DNA from 3 places in the Pseudomonas sp. G3-39 genome. Region 3 is predicted to be linked to each of the others. Evidence: predicted binding sites of a transcription regulator. Region 3 holds the regulator's gene; each other region holds the start of a gene.
What was found. Region 3 encodes FliA, which starts transcription of late flagellar genes. Its sites were predicted from a motif close to CTAAAGTTTNNNNNNNNNNNGCCGNTAA; they were not measured.

Region 1 (7,299 bases), 1.6 Mb from region 3:
GTAGAAGTTTTCCTGCGGCAGTTTGGTCGCCAGATTTTCTTGATCAATGCGGAACAGCGAGGCGGTGAACAGGTTGTCGGTACCCGGCGGTTGATACTTCAGGCCGACTTCCCACTGTGTGCCATCGGTCGGAGGCAGAGGATTACCGGCGCTGTCGGCATACGAGTTCGGGTTAAACGACTCGGAGTAGCTGATGTACGGCGCCAGGCCGTTATCGAACAGATACAACGCACCAGCGCGGCCGGTCAGTTTGGTGCGGCGGTCGTTGATTTCCGTGCCCACCGGACGGCCCGCTTCGGCGATACGGTTCTCATCCGACGTCTCGACCCAGTCCTGACGCAGACCCAGCGAAAACCGCCATTGATCCATCTCGATCAGGTCTTGCAGGTAGATCCCGGTCTGCTCCAGGCGCCGCAGGTAACTGGTGTCGCCGTACATATCGATCGCTGAGTTGCCATAGACCGGGTTGAACGCATTGATCGGCGCCAGACCGCCGCTGGTCCAGTCGACCACGGTTTTGCGCCGCTGATAGTCCGCACCCATCAACACGGTGTGCTTGGTAGCTCCGGTGAAGAATTCGGCCTGCAGCATGTTGTCGACGATGAACGCATGCAGACGTTCATCGCCGCCGGTGTAATAGCGGTTCAGTTCGTTGCTGGTTGGTGTCGTCCAGCCGTAGGCGTAGACCTGATCCATGTTCACTTTGGAGTCGAGGTAACGGAAATTCTGTCGCGCTGTGAAGACATCGTTGAAGCGATGTTCGAACTGATAGCCGAACGATTGCTGATCCCGCGAGTAGCCATCAATCCCCGGCTCGCCCTCGAAGAAGTGCGGCGAGATGCGATTGCCGTTGCGCTGATGAATCGTCCCGTCCGCCGGCACGCCACCGTGGTAGCCGCCATCCGGATCGTGCTGCAGATACGCCTGCAGCGTCAGCGAGGTGTCTTCAGTGAAATCAATGCTCAGGGTCGGGGCGAGGGCGAAGCGTTTTTCCTTGTTGTGGTCGAATTGTGTATCGGACTGATCCGTCAAACCGGTCAGACGATAGGCAATGCGCTTGTCGTCATCGACTGGGCCGCTGAAGTCAAACCCGACCCCGCGCTGACCTTGGGTACCGACCGTGGCCTGAACCTGATGATAGGCCTCGTACAACGGCTTTTTGCTGGTCAGCGCCACCAGGCCACCGGGCGAACTGCGGCCATACAAGACCGACGACGGGCCTTTGAGAATATCCACGCGCTCGAGGAAATACGGATCGACCTGCATGGTGCTGTAGGTCCCGCTGTCGCCCATCGACTTGAGGCCGTCGAGGTAGATGTTATCCACCGAGCCATCGTTGAAGCCGCGCATCGCCACATAGTCGTAGCGATGGGTCGCCCCGTAAGGGTTGGTCAGCACGCCGGGGGTATAACGCATCGCCTGGGAGACGGTCTGCGAGCCTTGATCGTCCATTTGCTCGCGGGTGACCACGGACACGCTTTGCGAAGTTTCCAGCAACGCGGTACTGGTCTTGGTGGCGATCTGGCTGTGGGTGGCGTTGTAGCCTTCCATGCTGCCGAGTGCGTTGCCGAGGGCGAAACCTTTGATATCGGTGGTTGGCAGTGCCAGCGCATCGGTTTCACTGACAGGACGCAGGACGTAGCTGCTGCCGTCCTGGCTGACTGCTTCCAGGCCCGAACCGCTGAGCAAATGGCTCAACGCCTGATCAGTTGAATATTCGCCCTGTACGCCCGGAGACTGTTGTCCCTGTGTTTGCTGCGGAGTCATCGCCAGGGTAATGCCTGCCTGACGGGCAAACTGGTTCAGCGCTTCGCCCAGCGGGCCGGCGCCGATGCTGTAGCGATGACTGCTCGCTTCACTGGCAGGGGCGGCGAGGCTCAGGCCGGGCAGCGCACCGGCACCCAGCACGGTGGACAGCAGGGCGGCGCGAACGGCGTGGCGCAGCAGGCCCGATTCGGCAGTGAAATTCAGCGGTTTCTTACAGGTGAGGCGGACAGTCATTGTCGGTTTCCGTGGCAAGTCGCAAAGGCTGAGTTGAAGTGCTTACTGACCAAGCCGGACTTGTCGCGAAAACCCGCCAAAATAATTTCAGGCCACCGCCTCGAGTGTGACCCACCATCGGGTGCGATAACGCAATTGCACCGGCAGGGTCTGCGGCAGGATGGCCAGCAGCTTGTCGGTGTCCTCCAGGCGGAACACTCCGGACAGGCGCAAGTCCGCCACCTGCGGCGCGCACGTCACAAAGCCCTGACGATAACGCCCGACTTCATTGAGGAAATCGCCCAGGCGCATATTGCGGGTCACAATCAAACCATCGGCCCACGAGCCCACGTCCATATCCAGTGGCGCTGCCGGGCGCACCTGATGATGATCGATCAGATAGGTCTGCCCCGCGAGTGCCTCGACGGAGGTTGCGCCGCTGCGGATGGCGACGCTCCCTGAGCTGACGGTAAGCCTTGTGCAATCGCTGTCCTGACGCAGGATGAAGCGGGCTTTTATCGGTTCATAAATGCCATGACGACTTTGCACGCGAAGTGGCCGGTTGAACGTCGCGCCTTCATCGTTACCGCCGCAGGTAACGATGATTTCCCCGCGAGTGAGTTTGATCAGCCGTTGTTGCGCGGTGTAGTCCAGATCCACTGCGCTGGCAGTGTTCAGCTCGATCCGCGTGCCGTCGGGCAACTGGAACCCGCGACGCTCGCCGGTCGCCGTCGCGTAATCAGCGCGCCACTGCTGCCAGACGGAGGTGTCCTTGGCCAGCCACGCCGCGGAGCCCATCAGCACCGCGCCAGACAGCAGCTTCAAGGCTTGTCGCCGCCCCAGCCCTTGCGCACTGTTTTCCAGCGTATTGAACGCCACCTGGGCGCCGGGCACGGCGCGCAGGTTATGGCTCAGTTCGGCCTGCAGCGACTGCACGCGCTGCCAGGCCAGTTCATGTTCATGATGTTCGGCGCGCCACGCGTCGCACTGATGACTCAGGCGCGCATTGCCATGGTTGTTGCGCAGCCGCAGCAACCAGTGGATGGCTTGCTTGACCACCTGTTGCTGCGGCTCGGCGCGGCGCCCGACTGAGTTGTTATCCACAGGCATCAGGCTTCGTACCGCAACACGTAACAGTGATACAGCCCATCGGCGACGTAACGTTCGACTGAGCGCAGCGACAAGCCCATCTGCGCGGCAATCTGCCTGTGGGTCAAACCTTCGCACTGCGCCAGCAGAAACGCCTGACGCACTTTCGGTCGCAAGCCTTCAAGCATGCGCGCGATGCTCTCGAGCAACTCGATTACCAAGGCGCGGGTTTCGGCGCTTGGGGTTTCGGCTTCGGGCAAATGGGCGATGGTTTCGAGATAGGCGCGTTCGATTTCTTCACGACGCCAATGATCGATCACCAAGCCACGGGCGATGGTGCGTAAAAATGCGCGAGGTGCCTTGAGTTCCAGGCGTTCGCTGCGCTGCAACAGGCGCACGAAAGTGTCCTGGGCCAGATCTGCGGCATCCGCGGCATTGCCCAGCCGCGCCCGCAGCCAGGCGTTGAGCCAGCCGTGATGACTCCTGTAAAGCGCCTGCACTGCAAACTCAGGTGAGGACATGAACGCGACAGCCCGAACGTCACAAATGATAATTAGTCGCATTTTTATCAGGGGCTGCGAATTTTGCAACCTCTGCTCGGAGATCCAGCAAAAAAACTTCGTGGCGGACGCTCTGGCACGCCGTTCGGCGGGAATCTGACAGAAATGCCGGGCATTTCCCACGCAGCCCTAAGATTTCCGCGAATGGTGCCGACAGACTGGTGAGACATGCGTGCACCAAAGTAGAGCGGCCGTCAGAACGCCGCCTGCGCTGTACATGGAATGTTGCATCCCGGAACGCATCCCCACTTTTGCATAAGAAGTCCCATGAAATGAATCTCAAGTTCAGCCATAAAATCCTGTTGGCCGCCTCGGGCGTCGTGGTCCTGGCTTTCGCTTTGTTCACCCTCTACAACGACTATCTGCAGCGCAACACCATTGCCCAGAATCTCCAGTCGTCCGTGCAGCAGGCCGGCGATCTGACCGCCAGCAGCGTGCAGAACTGGATGAGCGGGCGGATCCTGGTGCTGGAAAACCTCGCGCAGAACGTTGCCCATCAGGGCAAAGACGCCGACTTCCCGGGGCTGGTCGATCAACCGGCCTTCACCTCGAACTTCCAGTTCACCTACGTCGGTCAGGCCAACGGTGTTTTCACCCAGCGCCCTGACGCGAAGATGCCCGACGGCTACGACCCGCGTCAGCGCCCTTGGTACAAGCAGGCCGTGGTCGCCGACAAAACCATGCTGACGCCGCCATACATGGCGGCGGTCGGTGGTCTGGTCGTGACCATCGCCATGCCGGTGAAAAAGAATGGCGAACTGCTGGGTGTGGTCGGCGGTGACCTGAGCCTGGAAACCCTGGTGAAGATCATCAACTCGGTGGACTTCGGTGGCCTCGGTCACGCGTTCCTGGTCAGCGGTGACGGTCAGGTGATCGTCAGCCCGGACAAAGACCAGGTGATGAAGAACCTCAAGGACATCTACCCGAATTCCGGTGTGCGCATCGAGAAGGGCAACCAGAACGTGGTGCTCAACGGCCAGGAGCGCATCCTGTCGTTCACCCCGGTCAGCGGTTTGCCGAATGCCGACTGGTACATCGGGCTGTCGATCGATCGTGACAAGGCCTACGCCGCCCTCAGCCAGTTCCGTACTTCGGCGCTGATCGCGATGTTCGTCGCGGTCGCGGCGATTGCGCTGCTGCTGAGCCTGCTGATCAACGTCCTGATGCGTCCGCTGACCACCATGGGCCGCGCGATGCAGGACATCGCCCAGGGTGAAGGCGACCTGACCCGGCGTCTGGTCGTGGCAGGCAAGGATGAGTTCGCCGAACTGGGCAGCGCGTTCAACCAGTTCGTCGAGCGCATTCACGCGTCGATTTCCGAAGTGTCGTCGGCTACCCGTCATGTGCACGACCTGTCGCAACGGGTAATGGCCTCGTCCAACGCCTCGATCATCGGCTCCGACGAACAAAGTGCGCGCACCAACAGCGTGGCCGCCGCGATCAACCAGTTGGGCGCCGCCACTCAGGAAATCGCCCGCAACGCCGCCGATGCGTCGCAGCACGCCAGCGGCGCCAGCGAGCAGGCCGATGACGGTCGTCAGGTGGTCGAGCAGACCATTCAGGCGATGACCGAGCTGTCGCAGAAGATCAGCCTGTCGTGCACCCAGATCGAAACCCTGAATGCCAGCACCGACAACATCGGCCACATCCTCGATGTGATCAAAGGTATCTCGCAGCAGACCAACCTGCTGGCGCTCAACGCGGCCATCGAAGCGGCCCGTGCCGGTGAAGCCGGACGCGGTTTTGCGGTGGTGGCGGACGAAGTGCGTAACCTCGCCCACCGCACCCAGGAGTCGGCGGAAGAGATCCACAAGATGATCACTTCGTTGCAGGTCGGTTCGCGTGAAGCGGTGACCACCATGAACGCCAGTCAGGCGTCCAGCGAAGAGAGCGTGGAAGTGGCCAATCAGGCCGGTCTGCGCCTGGTCAGCGTGACCCAGCGCATCGGCGAAATCGACGGCATGAACCAGTCGGTGGCCGCTGCAACCGAAGAGCAGACGGCGGTGGTGGAAACCCTCAACGTCGACGTCAATCAGATCAACCTGCTGAACCAGCAGAGCGTCGCCAACCTCAATGAAACGTTGAAGGATTGTGATGCGCTGTCGCAGCAGGCCAATCGGTTGAAGCAGTTGGTCGACAGCTTCAAGATCTGATTTTCAGATTCGAGACCGCGTTATCGTTCTTCGCGAGCAGGCTCGCTCCCACAAATTGACCGCGTTCCTACAGAAGGAGTGCGATCAAAATGTGGGAGCGGGCTTGCTCGCGAAGGCGGTAGTTCAGTCACCGCCAAACTGAAGCCTTATTCAAACAGCTTCAGCACATTCCCCATCGCATCATCGGCAAACCCCTGCACGAAATCCTTGAACCCCGGCAGTGCCTCGGTACCTCCGCTGGCCGGCTCGGCAATGATCGTCCAGGTCGCCCTCGACTTCCCCGCTCCCAATGATTCCACGTTCATCGCCGCCCACAGATTGGCCACACCCAAGGTGTTGTAGATCGTGGTCCAGGTCATGGCCCGTGCCTGCTCATCGCGTGAGTTGAGTTGCTCGACCACCACGTTGCCGTCCTTGAAGAACTTCTTGCGCAGCGACGACACGCCGTCGCCGGTCATTTCGATGTGCGACAGCGCCGGGATGAAGCGGTCGAAGCCAGCGAAATTGCCGACCACCGCCCAGACCTGCGCCGCGTCCGCCGGCACTTCCACCGACGACACAACGTGGCAGCCGTGCGGGTTTTTGATCAGGGTGTCGGGTTGCAGATTGCTCATGGTGTTGCTCCTTTTTGATGAGTTAGATGAAGTTGATCTGTTTCAGGTAGTCGCAGCCGCGACGCAGCAGCGCCGGGGATTTTTCCGGGTAGTGCGCGCCCATCTGTTGCACGCCGGCTTCAGCGTTGGCGTGGCCGATCAGGGAGATGTCGCCGATGTCTTCCTCGAAGCCGTTGAGGTAGAAACCGAGCACGCCGAACAGCGCGTTGTCGGCGTCGACCCGGCCCAGTTGCTGCTGCCAGTCGGCGACGCTGACCAGCGAGAACTCGCTGCCGGTTTCGCGGAACGAAGCGACGTAGGCGTCCCAACTCAGCGGCTCGGGGTTGTGCAGGTTGAACACCGCGCGCTCGGTCGAATAACGGCTGGCGTGGAAGGCGATGAAACGCGCTAGAAAGTCCACCGGCATCAGGTCGAAATTCAGCGCAAAGGCCGGCACCTGACCGAGCTGGATCGAGCCCTTGAGCATCAGCATCAAACGGTTTTTGTGCGGCTGACAGACGCCGCTCAGGCTGTTGAAGCTGATGTTGCCGGGGCGATACAGGTTGACCCACACCCCACGCTCGCGAGCCCGTTCGAGGACGCGCTCGCCGACCCACTTCGACAGGTTGTAGCCGTTGCGAATGTAGATCGGCGGCGTCGGCGCGGCGGGCAGTTCGAGCACTCGGCCTTCGCCGTCGACGGTGCTGGAAGCGGACAGCGTCGAGACAAAGTTGAAGACCTTTTTGCTGCGTCCTTCACACAGACGCAGCAGCTCGAAAATCGGCTCGACGTTATCAGCGGCAAGCGACTCGTAATCGAGCACGTGATTGACGTTGGCGGCGTTGTGCACCAGTGCGCCGAACTCGCGATCCAGGCGCTGATAATCGTCGTCGGCCAGGCCGAGTTGCGGGCGGGTGAGGTCCG
Region 2 (7,299 bases), 310 kb from region 3:
AGCTGAGAGACAGCGGCGTGCCGATTGCGATCATCAGCGAAGATCATTGGCAGAAGGTTCTGTTCGGGTAATAGCCCCTAAGGGCATCGCTGAATCTGCTTCGCCAGCACTGACCGAAAACCGCTCCCGATACGCCTGCGGCGTCACGCCAATCGCGCGCAGAAAACTGCGGCGCAAGGTTTCTTCACTGCCAAACCCGCAGTTGGCCGCAATCCGTTTCACCGGCAGCCCGGTGTCACTGAGCAGACGCCGGGCGGTTTCGACGCGGATCAGTTCGATGGCGCGGGCCGGGGTCTGGCCGGTGTCGGCGCGGTAGTGGCGGACGAAACTGCGTTCGCTCATGCCGGCCTGTTCGGCCAGGGTCGGCACGCCGAGGTCGCAGGTGAGGTTTTCGGCGATCCAGGCGTGCAGTTCATCAAAACGATTGCCCTGATTCTGCAGGGCCAGGGTCACGCTGAATTGCGATTGCCCGCCGGGGCGTTTGAGGAACACCACCAGATGCCGGGCGACGTCGAGGGCGATGTCGCGGCCCAGATCTTCCTCGACCATCGCCAACGCCAGATCGATGCCGGCGGTGACGCCGGCCGAGGTCCAGACCGGGCCGTCGTTGATGAAGATCGGATTGGCTTCGACCTGCAGCTTCGGGTGCTGCTGCGCCAGTTGTTCGCAACGGGTCCAGTGGGTGACCACGCGACGTCCGTCGAGCCAGCCGCTCGCCGCCAGTAGAAATGCCCCCGTACACACCGAGGCGACGCGTCGACATTTCGCCGCATGCTCGCGCACCCAGTCCACCAGTGCCAAATCCTCCGCCGCCGGGTAAATGCCCCAGCCACCGGCGATGATCAAGGTATCGCTGGCCTGATGCGGCAACGGTTCGGCCAGCACCGCCAGCCCCGCCGAGGACATCACCGCCCCACCCTCACTGGCGATCACCGACGGCGCATACGGCACCGGCAAGCCGCGTTGGCGGGCGATGTCGTTGGCCGAGGCGAATACTTGCAGAGGGCCGGTGACATCGAGAATCTGCATGTTGGCAAACGCGAGTACATGGATGACTTTGGGCATTTGGCGTAATTCGTGGGGTTATTGGCGTATACGCCAGAACCTACGCGCCTACAGTGAGGCCGTCCACCCCTCAAATGGAGAAAAACCCCATGACGTTGCAGATCGGTTTTCTGTTGTTTCCGCAGGTGCAGCAACTCGACCTGACCGGTCCCTATGACGTACTGGCCTCGCTGCCGGACGTGCAGGTGCATCTAATCTGGAAAGATCTGGTGCCGATCACCGCCAGCACCGGCCTGCTGTTGAAACCGACCACCACCTTCGACGACTGCCCGAATCTGGATGTGATCTGCATACCCGGCGGCGCCGGGGTCGGGCCGCTGATGGAAGATGAGCAGACGCTGGGGTTCATCAAGCGTCAGGCAGCGCAGGCCAGGTATGTGACGTCGGTATGCACCGGTTCGCTGGTGCTGGGCGCGGCGGGACTGTTGAAAGGCAAACGCGCGACCACCCACTGGGCCTATCACGAACTGCTGCCGAAACTCGGCGCGATGGCGGTGCAGGACCGGGTGGTACGCGACGGCAATCTGTTTACCGGTGGCGGCATTACCGCAGGCATCGACTTTGCGCTGGTGCTGGCCGCCGAACTGGTGGGAGCCGAGGCGGCGCAGTTGATTCAGCTGCAACTGGAATATGCGCCGGCACCGCCGTTTGAATCGGGCAGTCCGCAGACGGCGCCGAGTGCTGTCGTCGATGAGGCTCGGCACCGTGCAGCGCCTTCGTTGAAACTGCGCACGGAAATCACCGAGCGCGCGGCGGCGAAACTCGATCTGCGCTGATTCCTCAGCCACACACAGATCTACTGTGAGAGCGGGCTTGCTCGCGAATTCGGTGTATCCGTCGAGATTGTTATCGCCTGACACACCACATTCGCGAGCAAGCCCGCTCCCACAATGGGTTTTGTGGATAGCCTCAGGTTGGGAGCCTGTCCCCGCATCCCGCCACAGCTTTACTTGTCCCGACGCCCTCACCCGTGTAGAAAGCCCTTCCACAAAATTCTGCACAAGGACTTTCGATGAAGGCGTTGCCATGGCTCTATCTGGCACTTCTCAGCCTCGGTTATGGATTGGCGTTAAGCTTTGGCCAACTCGGCTGGCTCGCGCTGATCTCCGTGGGACTATTGCTGTTGACCGGTTTCGCCGTGCGCCAACAGCAGGTGCCGGTGGCGCGCCTGTTGGGGCATGCCGTGTTCATCTTCCTCGCGCTGTCGCTGGCGCTGCACTGGTTGCCGGGATTCGCCAACGGCCGGGCCATCGCCCCGCTGCGTTTTACCGACGACGCCGTGCCGTTTGCGATGTACCTGAATCTGGACAAACCCTTGATCGGCTTCTGGCTGTTGCTCGCCTGCCCGTGGATTGTCGCGGCACGCTCGCTGCGTCCGACGGTGTACGCCAGCGTCCTCGCCCTGACCTTGAGCGCCGTCCTGGCGCTGGGCGGCGCACTGTTGTTCGGCATGATTGCCTGGGCGCCGAAGTGGCCTGATCAGGCATGGCTGTGGCTGCTGAACAATCTGCTGTTGGTGACGCTGGTCGAGGAAGCGCTGTTTCGCGGCTATATACAGGGCGGTTTGAGCCGCCTGTTCAAGCACCTGCCGCACGGCGACAACCTCGCTCTGCTGCTGGCGTCGCTGATCTTTGCCCTGGCGCATGTGGGTGCCGGCTGGCACTGGGTGTTGCTGGCGGGTCTGGCGGGTGTCGGCTATGGTCTGGCCTACCGTTTCGGTGGCCTTGCGGCGGCGATCGCCACACATTTCGGGCTGAACCTGCTGCATTTTGCGCTGTTCACCTATCCGATGCTGGCCGGTTGAAGCAAGAGCGGTTTTGCGACGCCGTACTTATATCTGAAAAAAAACTTCAATAATTTCCTGACAGCGCCGACAACCTTTCAAAGCCTTGCGGATTGAAAAACCATGCGTAATAACCAGCCCATTACACAACGCGAACGGACTTTCCCGGCTCAGCAGCGGTTGATTTCCACAACCGACGCTAAAGGCGTGATCACTTACTGCAACGACGCTTTCGTCGAAATCAGCGGGTTTTCGCGTGAAGAGCTGATCCGTGCGCCGCACAACCTGGTTCGTCACCCTGACGTCCCGGCTGCGGTGTTTTCGCACATGTGGGGCACACTGAAACAAGGCTTGCCATGGATGGGCATTGTCAAGAATCGCTGCAAATCCGGTGACCACTACTGGGTGAATGCCTACGTGACACCGGTGTTCGACGGCAATCAGGTGATCGGTTACGAGTCGGTGCGGATCAAACCCACCGCCGAACAGATCCGCCGTGCCGAAGCGCTCTACCAACGCATCAACCAGGGCAAGTCGGCAATTCCTTCCAGCGACAAATGGCTGCCGGTGCTGCAGGACTGGCTGCCATTCATACTGGTCAGCCAGTTGAGCTTCGTGATCGGCGCAACCCTGAACTCGCACTGGGGCTTCGCCCTGGCAGCGGGCCTCTCGGTGCCGCTGGGCCTGATGGGTCTGCAATGGCAGCAACGCGGGCTCAAGCGCCTGCTGCGCCTGGCCGAGCAGACCACTTCCGACCCGCTGATCGCGCAGATGTACACCGACAGCCGTGGCGCGCAGGCGCGTCTGGAAATGTCGATCCTCAGCCAGGAAGCGCGCCTGAAAACCTGCCTGACCCGTCTGCAGGACACTGCCGAGCACCTGACCGATCAGGCCAAACAGTCCGACGCCCTGGCGCACAACAGCTCCAGCGGTCTGGAGCGCCAGCGCGTGGAAACCGAACAGGTCGCCACCGCCGTCAACCAGATGGCCGCCACCACGCAGGAAGTGGCCAGCCACGTACAGCGCACAGCCGACGCCACCCAGGAAGCCAATCGCCTGACCGGTCGCGGCCGCGACATCGCCGGGGAAACCCGCGAAGCCATCCAGCGCCTGTCGGTGGTGGTCGGCGAAACCGGCCTGACCGTCACCCAACTGGCCAAGGACAGCGACGAAATCGGCGGCGTGGTCGACGTGATCAAAGGCATCGCCGACCAGACCAACCTGCTCGCGCTCAACGCCGCCATCGAAGCAGCACGTGCCGGCGAGATGGGCCGTGGCTTCGCCGTGGTAGCTGACGAAGTGCGCCAACTGGCGCAACGTACCAGCGAATCCACCGGCCAGATCCACGCCCTGATCGCCAAGCTGCAACAGACCGCGTCCAGCGCCGTGCAAACCATGGAAGCCGGCCATCGCCAGGCGGAAGAAGGTGTGGCGCGGGTACTGGAAGCGGATCAGGCACTGGTCGGCATCAGCGAAGCAGTGGCCAACATCACCGACATGACCACCCAGATCGCCGCGGCGACCGAAGAGCAAAGTGCGGTGGCTGAAGAGATCAGCCGCAACATCAGCAACATTTCGGAACTGGCGGATCAGACCTCGGAACAGGCGCATAACTCGGCGTTGCTGAGTGAAGAGCTGACCAAGACGGCGAATACTCAGTATTCGTTGGTGGAGCGGTTTAACCGCTAAAAGCAAAACTCTTGCTGGTCTCCCCGCAAAAAACCCGGACAGCGAAAGCTTCCGGGTTTTTTTTGCTTGTGCACCTGTCAGATCTGACAGTAGACGCACCGTTATCCGAGCGGGTATCAAGAGAAATCGTAATTGCAGTCGGTTGTAACACCTCCTCTTACTCGAAAAGGCAGGTTTAACAATGACCACTCACGTTATGTTTCTCCCGAAAAAACCACTCGTCAGTGATGACAGGTTTCAATGGAGATTGGGCGGTAAACGGAACACAGCGAAATTCAGATCTTTCTATCAGGACGAGTTCTTGGGTCAGCGGTATTGGTCCATCAGTGGTGGAACAGGAAATTTCGACGATGAAAGCTATTTTTCGTTCTCCATGACGCTGCCCTACCAATCCGATGAGGCACTCACGGGCGTCTATAACCTCGACGACGGGCTGACATTTGTCCACAGCCATTGGATCCCTGCGCCGCCGGGATTTATCGGAATGGCTTCGGTGGACGCCGACTCGGCGATCCTCAGCGTTAAATATGATGCTGAAACGGATATCGCTACGGGATCATTCGAGGCCGTGTTCAAAAGTCATCGCTATCGCCTGAATCCCAAGGGGACTTTCACCATGACGAGACTGAGACCGTCGGATGCTGGCTAGATCTGGCAGGGGTGCTCGCTGCAACTCCGGAGGAGTACCCCTTCAATGTAATTTGCAAGAATGACTCCTTGAAGCTGCCGCAGGCTGCGATCTTTTGATCGTGAAAAACCGGTTAGCGAAAGCCTCCGGGGTTTATTGCTTGTTTGAAATGGATGGCGCTTGGAAGACAGCTTTCGCGAGCAGGCTCGCTCCCACAGTAGGGCCGGGTACTTCAGTAAGGAATTGGTCGGCTGTCAGGCCGCCATCGCCAGCAGGCGGGTTCCCACACAAAAGCAAGAGCAGAACGCGCACCGCTCTTGCTCCTCACCACTCAACACGATGAGCGTTAGCTCGAGTACCGCTTTTGATCTTGATCCACAGGCGACATCGGAAGGCTGAGCGGAGGGATTCATCCGGGGGTGGGAGCGCAGCGACCGTTTGGCGAAGCCAAACACAGCGAGAGGAGGTGCAGCGAAGCAAACCGTAGGCGCTGCGCCCGGATGGATCCCGGAGCGAAGGAACCCCGAGCCCCAGCGAGCGGGCCGAACGTAGGAGCAAGCGTTTTTTTGCTTACTTTTTTTAGGCGCTTGTAAAAAAAGTGAGTCGCCGTAAGGGCGAAACCCTAAGTCGCCGTTACCGCAGCAACGGATATACCCCCCAACCAAACCTCAACGAAGAAACCCGGCAACCTTCTCCACCGCCGAAGCCAAATGGTCCGAATGCGTAAACCCGGAAACCTTGAGCGGCTTCAAATCATGATCCCCAGAGGCTAACCAAAACACCTCAATACTCGGCGATAGATCGTAAGCCTCGACAGCGTCCCGATTTCCGAGAGCATCCCGCTCGCCCTGAACAATCAACGTCCGAGTCCGCAAAGAAGCCAAATGCTCAACCCGCGGTTTCTCAGGTTTCCCAACCGCATAAAACGGATATCCAAGACAGACAAGCGCATCGGCGCCCAACTCGTCAGCTAAAAGACTGGCCATCCGCCCGCCCATGGACTTACCACCGATGGCCAAAGTCCCAGCGACATGACGTCGCACTTCAGCGAACACTTCGCGCCAGCACTCAAGCAGTTTCGGCGCCGGATTAGGCGGCCGTTTACTGCCATCCACCCGCCGCTGCGCCATATACGGAAACTCAAACCGCAACACATTCACCCCAAGTGCAGCAAGGCGCCCAGCCATATCCGTCATCCACTCACTGTCCATCGGCGCCCCTGCCCCATGCGCCAGGATCAAAGTCGCCGAAGCCTCGCCCGACGCGGCATCCCACAACCACCCATGATCCCGCACGCACTGCGCCCATTGATCCCCGTCAATACTGGCCTTGTGCTGTTTGTCCATGCTTGCCTCGCTTTTAGTCTGCCTATAACTCCAGGCGAAGGATTCGCGGCGTTTTCTGCGCGCGCTCACTTCGGCTGAACCGTGGATGGGGAACCATGAACACTTCTATCAGTACCGCCTACAACTACAAGGTGGTCCGCCAATTCGCCATTATGACGGTGGTGTGGGGCATCGTCGGCATGGGGCTCGGGGTTTTTCTCGCGGCCCAATTGGTCTGGCCGGAACTCAACTTCAATTTGCCCTGGACCAGTTTCGGCCGCCTGCGCCCGCTGCACACCAACGCGGTGATCTTCGCGTTCGGCGGCTGTGCCTTGTTCGCCAGTTCGTTCTACTCGGTGCAGCGCACCTGCCAGACGCAATTGTTCGCACCGAAAATCGCCGCGTTCTGCTTCTGGGGCTGGCAACTGGTGATTCTATTGGCGGCGATCAGCCTGCCACTGGGTTACACCAGCTCCAAGGAATACGCCGAGCTGGAATGGCCGATCGACATTCTGATCACCATCGTCTGGGTCGCCTACGCCATCGTGTTCTTCGGCACGATCATGCAGCGCAAGACCAAGCACATCTACGTCGGCAACTGGTTCTTCGGCGCGTTCATCATCACCGTGGCGATCCTGCACATCGTCAACAACCTTGAGTTGCCGGTGAGCCTGACCAAGTCCTACTCGGTGTACGCCGGTGCAACCGACGCGATGGTGCAATGGTGGTACGGCCACAACGCCGTGGGCTTTTTCCTCACCGCCGGTTTCCTCGGGATGATGTACTACTTCGTGCCGAAACAGGCCGAA
Region 3 (7,299 bases):
TGCCGGTGCCGCCGTTCCTGCTGGACGTGTTTTTCACCTTCAACATCGCCCTGTCGATCGTCGTCCTGCTGGTCTGCGTGTATGCGCTGCGGCCGCTGGATTTCGCGGTGTTCCCGACCATTCTGCTGGTGGCGACGCTGCTGCGGCTGGCGTTGAACGTGGCCTCAACGCGGGTGGTGATGCTCCACGGTCAGGACGGCCACGCCGCTGCCGGTAAGGTGATTCAGGCCTTCGGCGAAGTGGTGATCGGCGGCAACTACGTGGTCGGTATCGTGGTGTTCGCGATTCTGATGATCATCAACTTCGTCGTGGTGACCAAGGGTGCCGGGCGGATTTCCGAGGTGAGCGCGCGCTTCACCCTCGATGCGATGCCCGGCAAACAAATGGCGATCGACGCCGACCTCAACGCCGGTCTGATCGACCAGAACCAGGCCAAGGCGCGCCGTCAGGAAGTCGCCCAAGAGGCTGAGTTCTACGGTTCGATGGACGGTGCCAGCAAGTTCGTTCGCGGTGACGCCATCGCCGGCCTGCTGATTCTGTTCATCAACCTGATCGGCGGTATGGCCGTCGGTATCTTCCAGCACAACATGACCTTCGCCGACGCGGGCAAGGTGTACGCCTTGCTGACCATCGGTGACGGTTTGGTGGCGCAATTGCCATCACTGTTGTTATCGACAGCGGCGGCGATCATGGTGACCCGTGCTTCCGGTTCGGAAGACATGGGTAAACAGATCAACCGCCAGATGTTCGCCTCGCCCAAAGCCTTGGCGGTGGCGGCCGGCCTGATGGCAGTCATGGGCCTCGTCCCGGGCATGCCGCACTTTTCGTTCCTGAGCATGGCCGCGCTGGCTGCCGGTGGTGCGTACCTGTTCTGGAAAAAACAGAACGTCGCCAAGGTGCAGGCGCTGCAAGAGGTTCAGCGTCAGCAGGAACTGCTGCCGTCGCCGGCCCGCGCCATGGAAACCAAGGAGCTGGGCTGGGACGACGTGACGCCGATCGACATGATCGGCCTGGAAGTCGGCTATCGCCTGATCCCGCTGGTGGATCGCAATCAGGGCGGGCAGTTGCTGGCGCGGATCAAGGGCGTGCGCAAGAAGCTCTCGCAGGATCTGGGCTTCCTGATGCCGACCGTGCACATTCGCGACAACCTCGATCTGGCGCCGAGCGCCTATCGCCTGACCCTGATGGGCGTGATCCTGGCCGAAGCCGAGATCTACCCGGATCGCGAACTGGCGATCAACCCGGGGCAGGTCTACGGCACGCTCAACGGCATTACCGCCAAAGATCCGGCTTTCGGCCTGGAGGCGGTGTGGATCGAAGTCAGCCAGCGCGCCCAGGCGCAATCGCTCGGTTACACCGTGGTCGACGCCAGTACCGTGGTCGCGACCCACTTGAACCAGATTCTGTACAAGCACTCCAGCGAGCTGATCGGCCACGAGGAAGTGCAGCAACTCATGCAATTGCTGGCCAAAAGCTCGCCGAAACTGGCTGAAGAGCTGGTGCCGGGTGTGGTTTCGCTGTCGCAGTTGCTCAAAGTGCTGCAAGCGCTGCTGGCCGAACACGTGCCGGTACGCGACATCCGCAGCATTGCCGAAGCCATCGCCAACAACGCCGCCAAGAGTCAAGATACCGCCGCCTTGGTCGCCGCAGTACGCGTCGGGGTATCCCGCGCCATCGTCCAAAGCATTGTAGGCACTGACTCCGAGCTGCCTGTGATCACCTTGGAACCAAGGTTGGAACAAATATTGCTCAATAGTCTGCAGAAGGCAGGACAAGGCTCTGAAGAGGGCGTTCTGCTGGAACCAAGCATGGCCGAGAAGCTGCAGCGTTCGCTCATCGAAGCGGCGCAGCGCCAGGAAATGCAAGGTCAACCGGTGATCCTGTTGGTAGCAGGCCCGATCCGCGCGATGCTCTCGCGTTTCGGCCGCCTCGCAGTCCCAGGGCTGCACGTGCTGGCCTACCAGGAAATTCCGGACAACAAGCAAGTGACCATCGTTGCGACAGTAGGGCCCAACGGCTGAGGTAGTGGTTTATGCAAGTTAAGCGTTTTTTCGCCGCCGATATGCGTCAGGCCATGAAGCTGGTTCGTGATGAGCTGGGCGCTGATGCCGCCATCATTGGCAACCGCCGCATTGCCGGCGGCGTCGAGCTGACGGCGGCACTGGATTACAAATTGTCGGCGCTGGCGCCACGGGTTCCGAACATGGAACTCGAGGACGAGCTGCGCAAGACCCAGTCGCGCATCGTTACTGCTCAGGCCGAGCTGAGCCTGCGTGGCGAAGCCGACGGCAACACCAATCGCCAGTTGTTCGCCGGGCTGCCGTTGACGGCCGGCCTGCCGCTGACTGCTGCCGAACCGTTGAGCGAACCGACTTACGCCGCCCCGGCGCGTCCAGCGCCAGCGCCTGCCCAGTCGTCCGCTGGCATCGATCCGCGTGCGCTGGATTCGATGCGTTTCGAACTGAACAGTTTGCGTGAGCTGATGGAAGTGCAGCTCGGCACGCTGGCCTGGAATCAGCTGCAAGGCAGCCGTCCGGCGCAAGCCAATCTGTATCGTCGTCTGCAACGCATCGGTCTGTCCGGGCCGTTGTCGCGCGATCTGCTGGCGATGATCACCGATATTGAAGAACCACGTCAGGCTTGGCGCATGCTGCTCGCGCACCTGGCGCGGATGATTGCCGTACCGGAAGTCGAGCCGCTGGAAGAGGGCGGGGTGATTGCCATGGTCGGCCCGGCCGGCATGGGCAAGACCACCACCCTGGCCAAACTCGCTGCGCGCTACGTGCTCAAGTACGGCGCGCAGAATGTCGCGCTGGTCAGCATGGACAGTTTCCGCATCGGTGCGCAGGAACAACTGAAGACGCTGGGGCGGATTCTCAACGTGCCGGTGACCCACGTCGATCCGGGCCAGTCGCTGGTGCAGGCGCTCGACCCGCTGCTGCGCAAACGCGTGGTGCTGATCGATACCGCCGGCTTGCAGGCCAGCGATCCGGCTTTGCGCATGCAGCTGGAAAGTCTGGCCGGGCGTGGCATCCGTTCAAAAAATTATCTGGTGCTGGCAACCACCAGCCAGAAACAGGTTCTAACCGCCGCGTACCACAGTTACAAGCGTTGCGGGCTAGCCGGCTGCATCCTGACTAAACTGGATGAGACGGCCAGCCTTGGCGAAGTGTTGAGCCTGGCGATCAGTCATGAACTGCCGGTCGCGTACCTGACCGATGGCCCACGGATTCCGGATGATCTGCATCTGCCGCGCCGTCATCAACTGGTCAGCCGCGCCGTCAGCGTGCAAATGCAGGAAGAACCCAGCGAAGAAGCCATGGCTGACATGTTCGCTGATATCTACCACAGCCCGACCAAGCAGGTTGGCTGAGGTAATGAACCGTTTTTGTACCTACATCGATGGTCTGCCATGCATTGTTCCGGTTGAGAACGCGCAGCCAGTAATGTGGCCTCCGTCTATGCAAGACAAGGTAAAGAAATAACATGGGCAGCATGCATCCCGTACAGGTGATCGCGGTGACCGGCGGCAAAGGTGGCGTCGGCAAGACTAACGTGTCAGTGAACTTGTCTCTGGCGCTGGCAGAGCTTGGCCGTCGGGTCATGCTGCTGGACGCCGATCTGGGGCTGGCGAACGTCGACGTTCTGCTGGGACTGACCCCCAAACGTACTCTGGCCGATGTGATCGAAGGTCGCTGCGAACTGCGCGACGTGCTGTTGCAGGGGCCCGGCGGGATCCGCATCGTGCCGGCCGCTTCCGGCACCCAAAGCATGGTGCACCTGAGCCCGGCGCAACATGCCGGTCTGATTCAGGCCTTCAGCGACATCGGCGACAACCTCGATGTGCTGGTGATCGACACCGCTGCGGGTATTGGTGACTCGGTAGTCAGTTTTGTCCGCGCCGCGCAGGAAGTGTTGCTGGTGGTCTGCGACGAGCCGACCTCGATCACCGACGCCTACGCGCTGATCAAACTGCTCAACCGCGACTACGGCATGAACCGCTTCCGCGTGCTGGCCAACATGGCGCAGAGCCCGCAGGAAGGGCGCAACCTGTTCGCCAAGTTGACCAAGGTCACGGATCGCTTCCTCGACGTCGCCTTACAATACGTCGGCGCCGTGCCGTACGACGAAAGCGTGCGCAAGGCAGTGCAGAAGCAGCGAGCGGTCTATGAAGCCTTTCCGCGTTCCAAGTGCGCGCTGGCGTTCAAGGCGATCGCGCAGAAGGTCGATACCTGGCCGCTGCCTGCCAACCCGCGCGGCCACCTTGAGTTTTTCGTCGAGCGCCTCGTGCAGCAAACAGCAGGGCCTGTGTTATGACCGCGAGCGGTATGAACTACTACAAGAAGTCGGCACGTGACGCGCAGTACGAGTTGATCGAGCGTTACGCGCCACTGGTCAAGCGCATTGCCTATCACTTGCTGGCGCGCTTGCCGGCGAGTGTGCAGGTTGAAGACCTGATTCAGGCCGGGATGATCGGCCTGCTCGAAGTCTCGACCAAATATGACGCCAGCAAAGGCGCCAGTTTCGAAACGTACGCGGGCATCCGGATCCGCGGCGCGATGCTCGATGAAGTGCGCAAAGGGGATTGGGCACCGCGCTCGGTTCACCGCAATACCCGTATGGTCAGCGATGCCATTCGCTCAATTGAAGCTAAAACCGGCCGTGACGCTAAAGATCACGAGGTTGCGGCCGAACTCCAATTGAGTCTCGACGATTACTACGGGATTTTGAATGACACCCTGGGCAGCCGGCTGTTCAGTTTCGACGACCTGTTGCAGGACGGCGAACACGAAGGGCTGCACGAGGATGGCGCCAGTGCTCATCTTGAGCCGTCACGCGATCTGGAAGATGAACGCTTCCAGGCGGCGCTGGCGGACGCGATTGCCAATTTGCCGGAGCGTGAGCGACTGGTGTTGGCGCTGTACTACGACGAAGAGCTGAACCTCAAGGAGATCGGTGAAGTCCTTGGCGTCAGTGAATCGCGGGTCAGCCAGTTACACAGCCAGTGCGCGGCCCGTTTGCGGGGGCGTTTGGGGGAGTGGCGAGCGCGCTGAAGGCAGTGTGGGGACACTGCGAACGAGGCTGGTGCGGTGAGAACGGCACCGGTCTTGCTCTGTTGTGCTCCAGACAGTCTTCGAGTGCTGCGCCGATTGATTGAAGTGGCGCGTCCAGGTGCTGGGCGCGTTTAAGACTGCTTGGAGGTCGAATTGAACAAAGACATGAAAATCCTCATCGTTGATGACTTCTCAACGATGCGGCGGATCATCAAGAACCTGCTGCGCGATCTCGGGTTCACCAACACCGTCGAGGCCGACGATGGCACTACCGCCATTCCGGTACTCAACAGCGGCAGCATCGACTTTCTGGTAACGGACTGGAACATGCCGGGCATGACCGGTATCGACTTGCTGCGCCACGTGCGTGCCGATGAAAAACTCAAGCATCTGCCGGTGCTGATGGTGACCGCTGAAGCCAAGCGCGAGCAAATCATCGAGGCCGCTCAGGCTGGTGTGAACGGCTACGTGGTCAAACCTTTCACGGCTCAGGCGTTGAAAGACAAAATCGAGAAGATTTTCGAACGCATCGGCTGATGACGCGCGGGGGAGCTATGGAGCATAACGAATCTTCACAGGGCGATTTCGAGTCGACCCTGAAAAAACACGCGGTCGAACTGGTCGAGAGCCTTGAAAAAGGCAGGTTCGGCGACGCTGTGCAACTGATCCATGAGCTCAATCAGACCCGTGACCGCGGCCTGTATCAGGAAGTGGGCAAGCTCACACGCGAACTGCACAGTGCGATCGTCAATTTCCAGATCGATCCGCACATGCCGCAGGCCGAGGAAGTGTCGCAAATCACCGACGCCACCGAACGCCTGGGCTATGTGGTCAAGCTGACCGAAGCCGCGGCCAACCGCACCATGGATCTGGTGGAAAGCGCCACCCCGGTGGTCAATGGCCTGGCTGAAGAAGCCCAGGCTCTGAGCACCGATTGGGGCCGCTTCATGCGTCGTGAAGTCGGAGCTGAAGAGTTCCGCGAGCTGGCGCGCCGGGTCGACGGTTTTCTGTCACGCAGCAGCACGGACAACCGTGCGGTGTCGAGCAACCTCAACGACATCCTGCTGGCTCAGGATTACCAGGACCTCACCGGTCAAGTGATCAAGCGTGTGACCCAGCTGGTCACCGAAGTCGAAAGCAATTTACTCAAACTCGTCCTCATGGCCAGTCAGGTTGACCGCTTTGCGGGCATCGAGCACGACCGTGCCGCGATGCTTGCAGAAAAAGATCCACAAAAACATCTCTCGCAGGGTGAAGGTCCGCAGATTCATGCCGATAAACGAGAAGACGTTGTGTCCGGTCAGGACGATGTGGACGATTTGTTATCCAGCCTCGGATTCTAGTGTTTTGGAATTTTAGGTTTTTTGGGTTTTTAGACCTGTAGGAGCACCCCATTAATGAGCTTCGGCGCCGATGAAGAGATCCTTCAGGATTTCCTGGTTGAGGCCGGCGAGATTCTTGAGCAACTGTCCGAACAACTGGTCGAGCTGGAAAGCCGCCCGGATGACGCAGATCTGCTCAACGCAATTTTTCGCGGTTTCCACACTGTAAAAGGGGGCGCCGGCTTCCTTCAGCTCAACGAGCTGGTGGAGTGCTGTCACATCGCCGAAAACGTGTTCGACATCCTGCGCAAGGGTGAGCGGCGCGTTGATGCAGAACTGATGGACGTGGTGCTTGAAGCGCTGGACGCGGTGAACAGCATGTTCAGCGAAGTCCGTGAACGTGCACCGATCACTGCTGCAACCCCGGAACTGCTGGCCGCCCTGGCGCGTCTGGCCGAACCGCAAACGGCCGACGAAGCTCCGGCTTCGCCAGTGGCCGAGATGATCGAAGAACTGGTCGTCGAAGGCGATTCGAGCGATTCGGGCGACATCACCGATAACGAATTTGAACAGCTGCTGGATTCGCTGAACGCCGTCAAGGCCGAAGCCGAAGCCCCGGCCGCTGCTGCACCTGCGCCGGCTGCCGATGCGGCCGCCAGCGATGAAATCACCGACGCCGAATTCGAGTCGTTGCTCGATCAACTGCACGGCAAAGGCCAGTTCGCGCCAGACGCCGTCGCACCGACCGAGGCCGCTCCAGCGGCACCGGCGGCGGGCGACAGCTCGGACATCACCGACGACGAATTCGAAGCACTGCTCGATCAGTTGCATGGCAAGGGCAACTTTGCCGTGGAAGCGCTGGAGTCGGCGATCGCCTCGGCACCGGTTGCGCCTGCCGCACCGGCGGCCGCCGCTGCCGGCAG

Region 1: ACOYXG_RS00055 (methyl-accepting chemotaxis protein) is a predicted target of FliA. The motif match lies at 3,759-3,786, and genes of this name have one in related genera.
Region 2: ACOYXG_RS08875 (methyl-accepting chemotaxis protein) is a predicted target of FliA. The motif match lies at 2,915-2,942, and genes of this name have one in related genera.

Annotation. Positions count from the first base shown of each region.
Region 1 is NZ_CP186497.1:7,798-15,096, forward strand. Features, by position in the region: gene ACOYXG_RS00040 (TonB-dependent siderophore receptor) at 1-2,001, opposite strand, end outside; gene ACOYXG_RS00045 (FecR domain-containing protein) at 2,089-3,090, opposite strand; gene ACOYXG_RS00050 (sigma-70 family RNA polymerase sigma factor) at 3,090-3,590, opposite strand; gene ACOYXG_RS00055 (methyl-accepting chemotaxis protein) at 3,902-5,782, shown strand; gene ACOYXG_RS00060 (SRPBCC family protein) at 5,929-6,396, opposite strand; gene ACOYXG_RS00065 (amino acid adenylation domain-containing protein) at 6,419-7,299, opposite strand, start outside.
Region 2 is NZ_CP186497.1:1,955,352-1,962,650, reverse strand. Features, by position in the region: gene ACOYXG_RS08895 (BRCT domain-containing protein) at 1-71, shown strand, start outside; gene ACOYXG_RS08890 (GlxA family transcriptional regulator) at 34-1,065, opposite strand; gene inhA (isonitrile hydratase) at 1,155-1,841, shown strand; gene ACOYXG_RS08880 (lysostaphin resistance A-like protein) at 2,078-2,869, shown strand; gene ACOYXG_RS08875 (methyl-accepting chemotaxis protein) at 2,972-4,537, shown strand; gene ACOYXG_RS08870 (hypothetical protein) at 4,719-5,186, shown strand; gene ACOYXG_RS08865 (alpha/beta family hydrolase) at 5,834-6,511, opposite strand; gene ccoN (cytochrome-c oxidase, cbb3-type subunit I) at 6,607-7,299, shown strand, end outside.
Region 3 is NZ_CP186497.1:1,649,078-1,656,376, forward strand. Features, by position in the region: gene flhA (flagellar biosynthesis protein FlhA) at 1-2,021, shown strand, start outside; gene flhF (flagellar biosynthesis protein FlhF) at 2,033-3,373, shown strand; gene fleN (flagellar synthesis regulator FleN) at 3,487-4,317, shown strand; gene fliA (RNA polymerase sigma factor FliA) at 4,314-5,054, shown strand; gene ACOYXG_RS07470 (chemotaxis response regulator CheY) at 5,220-5,591, shown strand; gene ACOYXG_RS07475 (protein phosphatase CheZ) at 5,609-6,397, shown strand; gene ACOYXG_RS07480 (chemotaxis protein CheA) at 6,452-7,299, shown strand, end outside.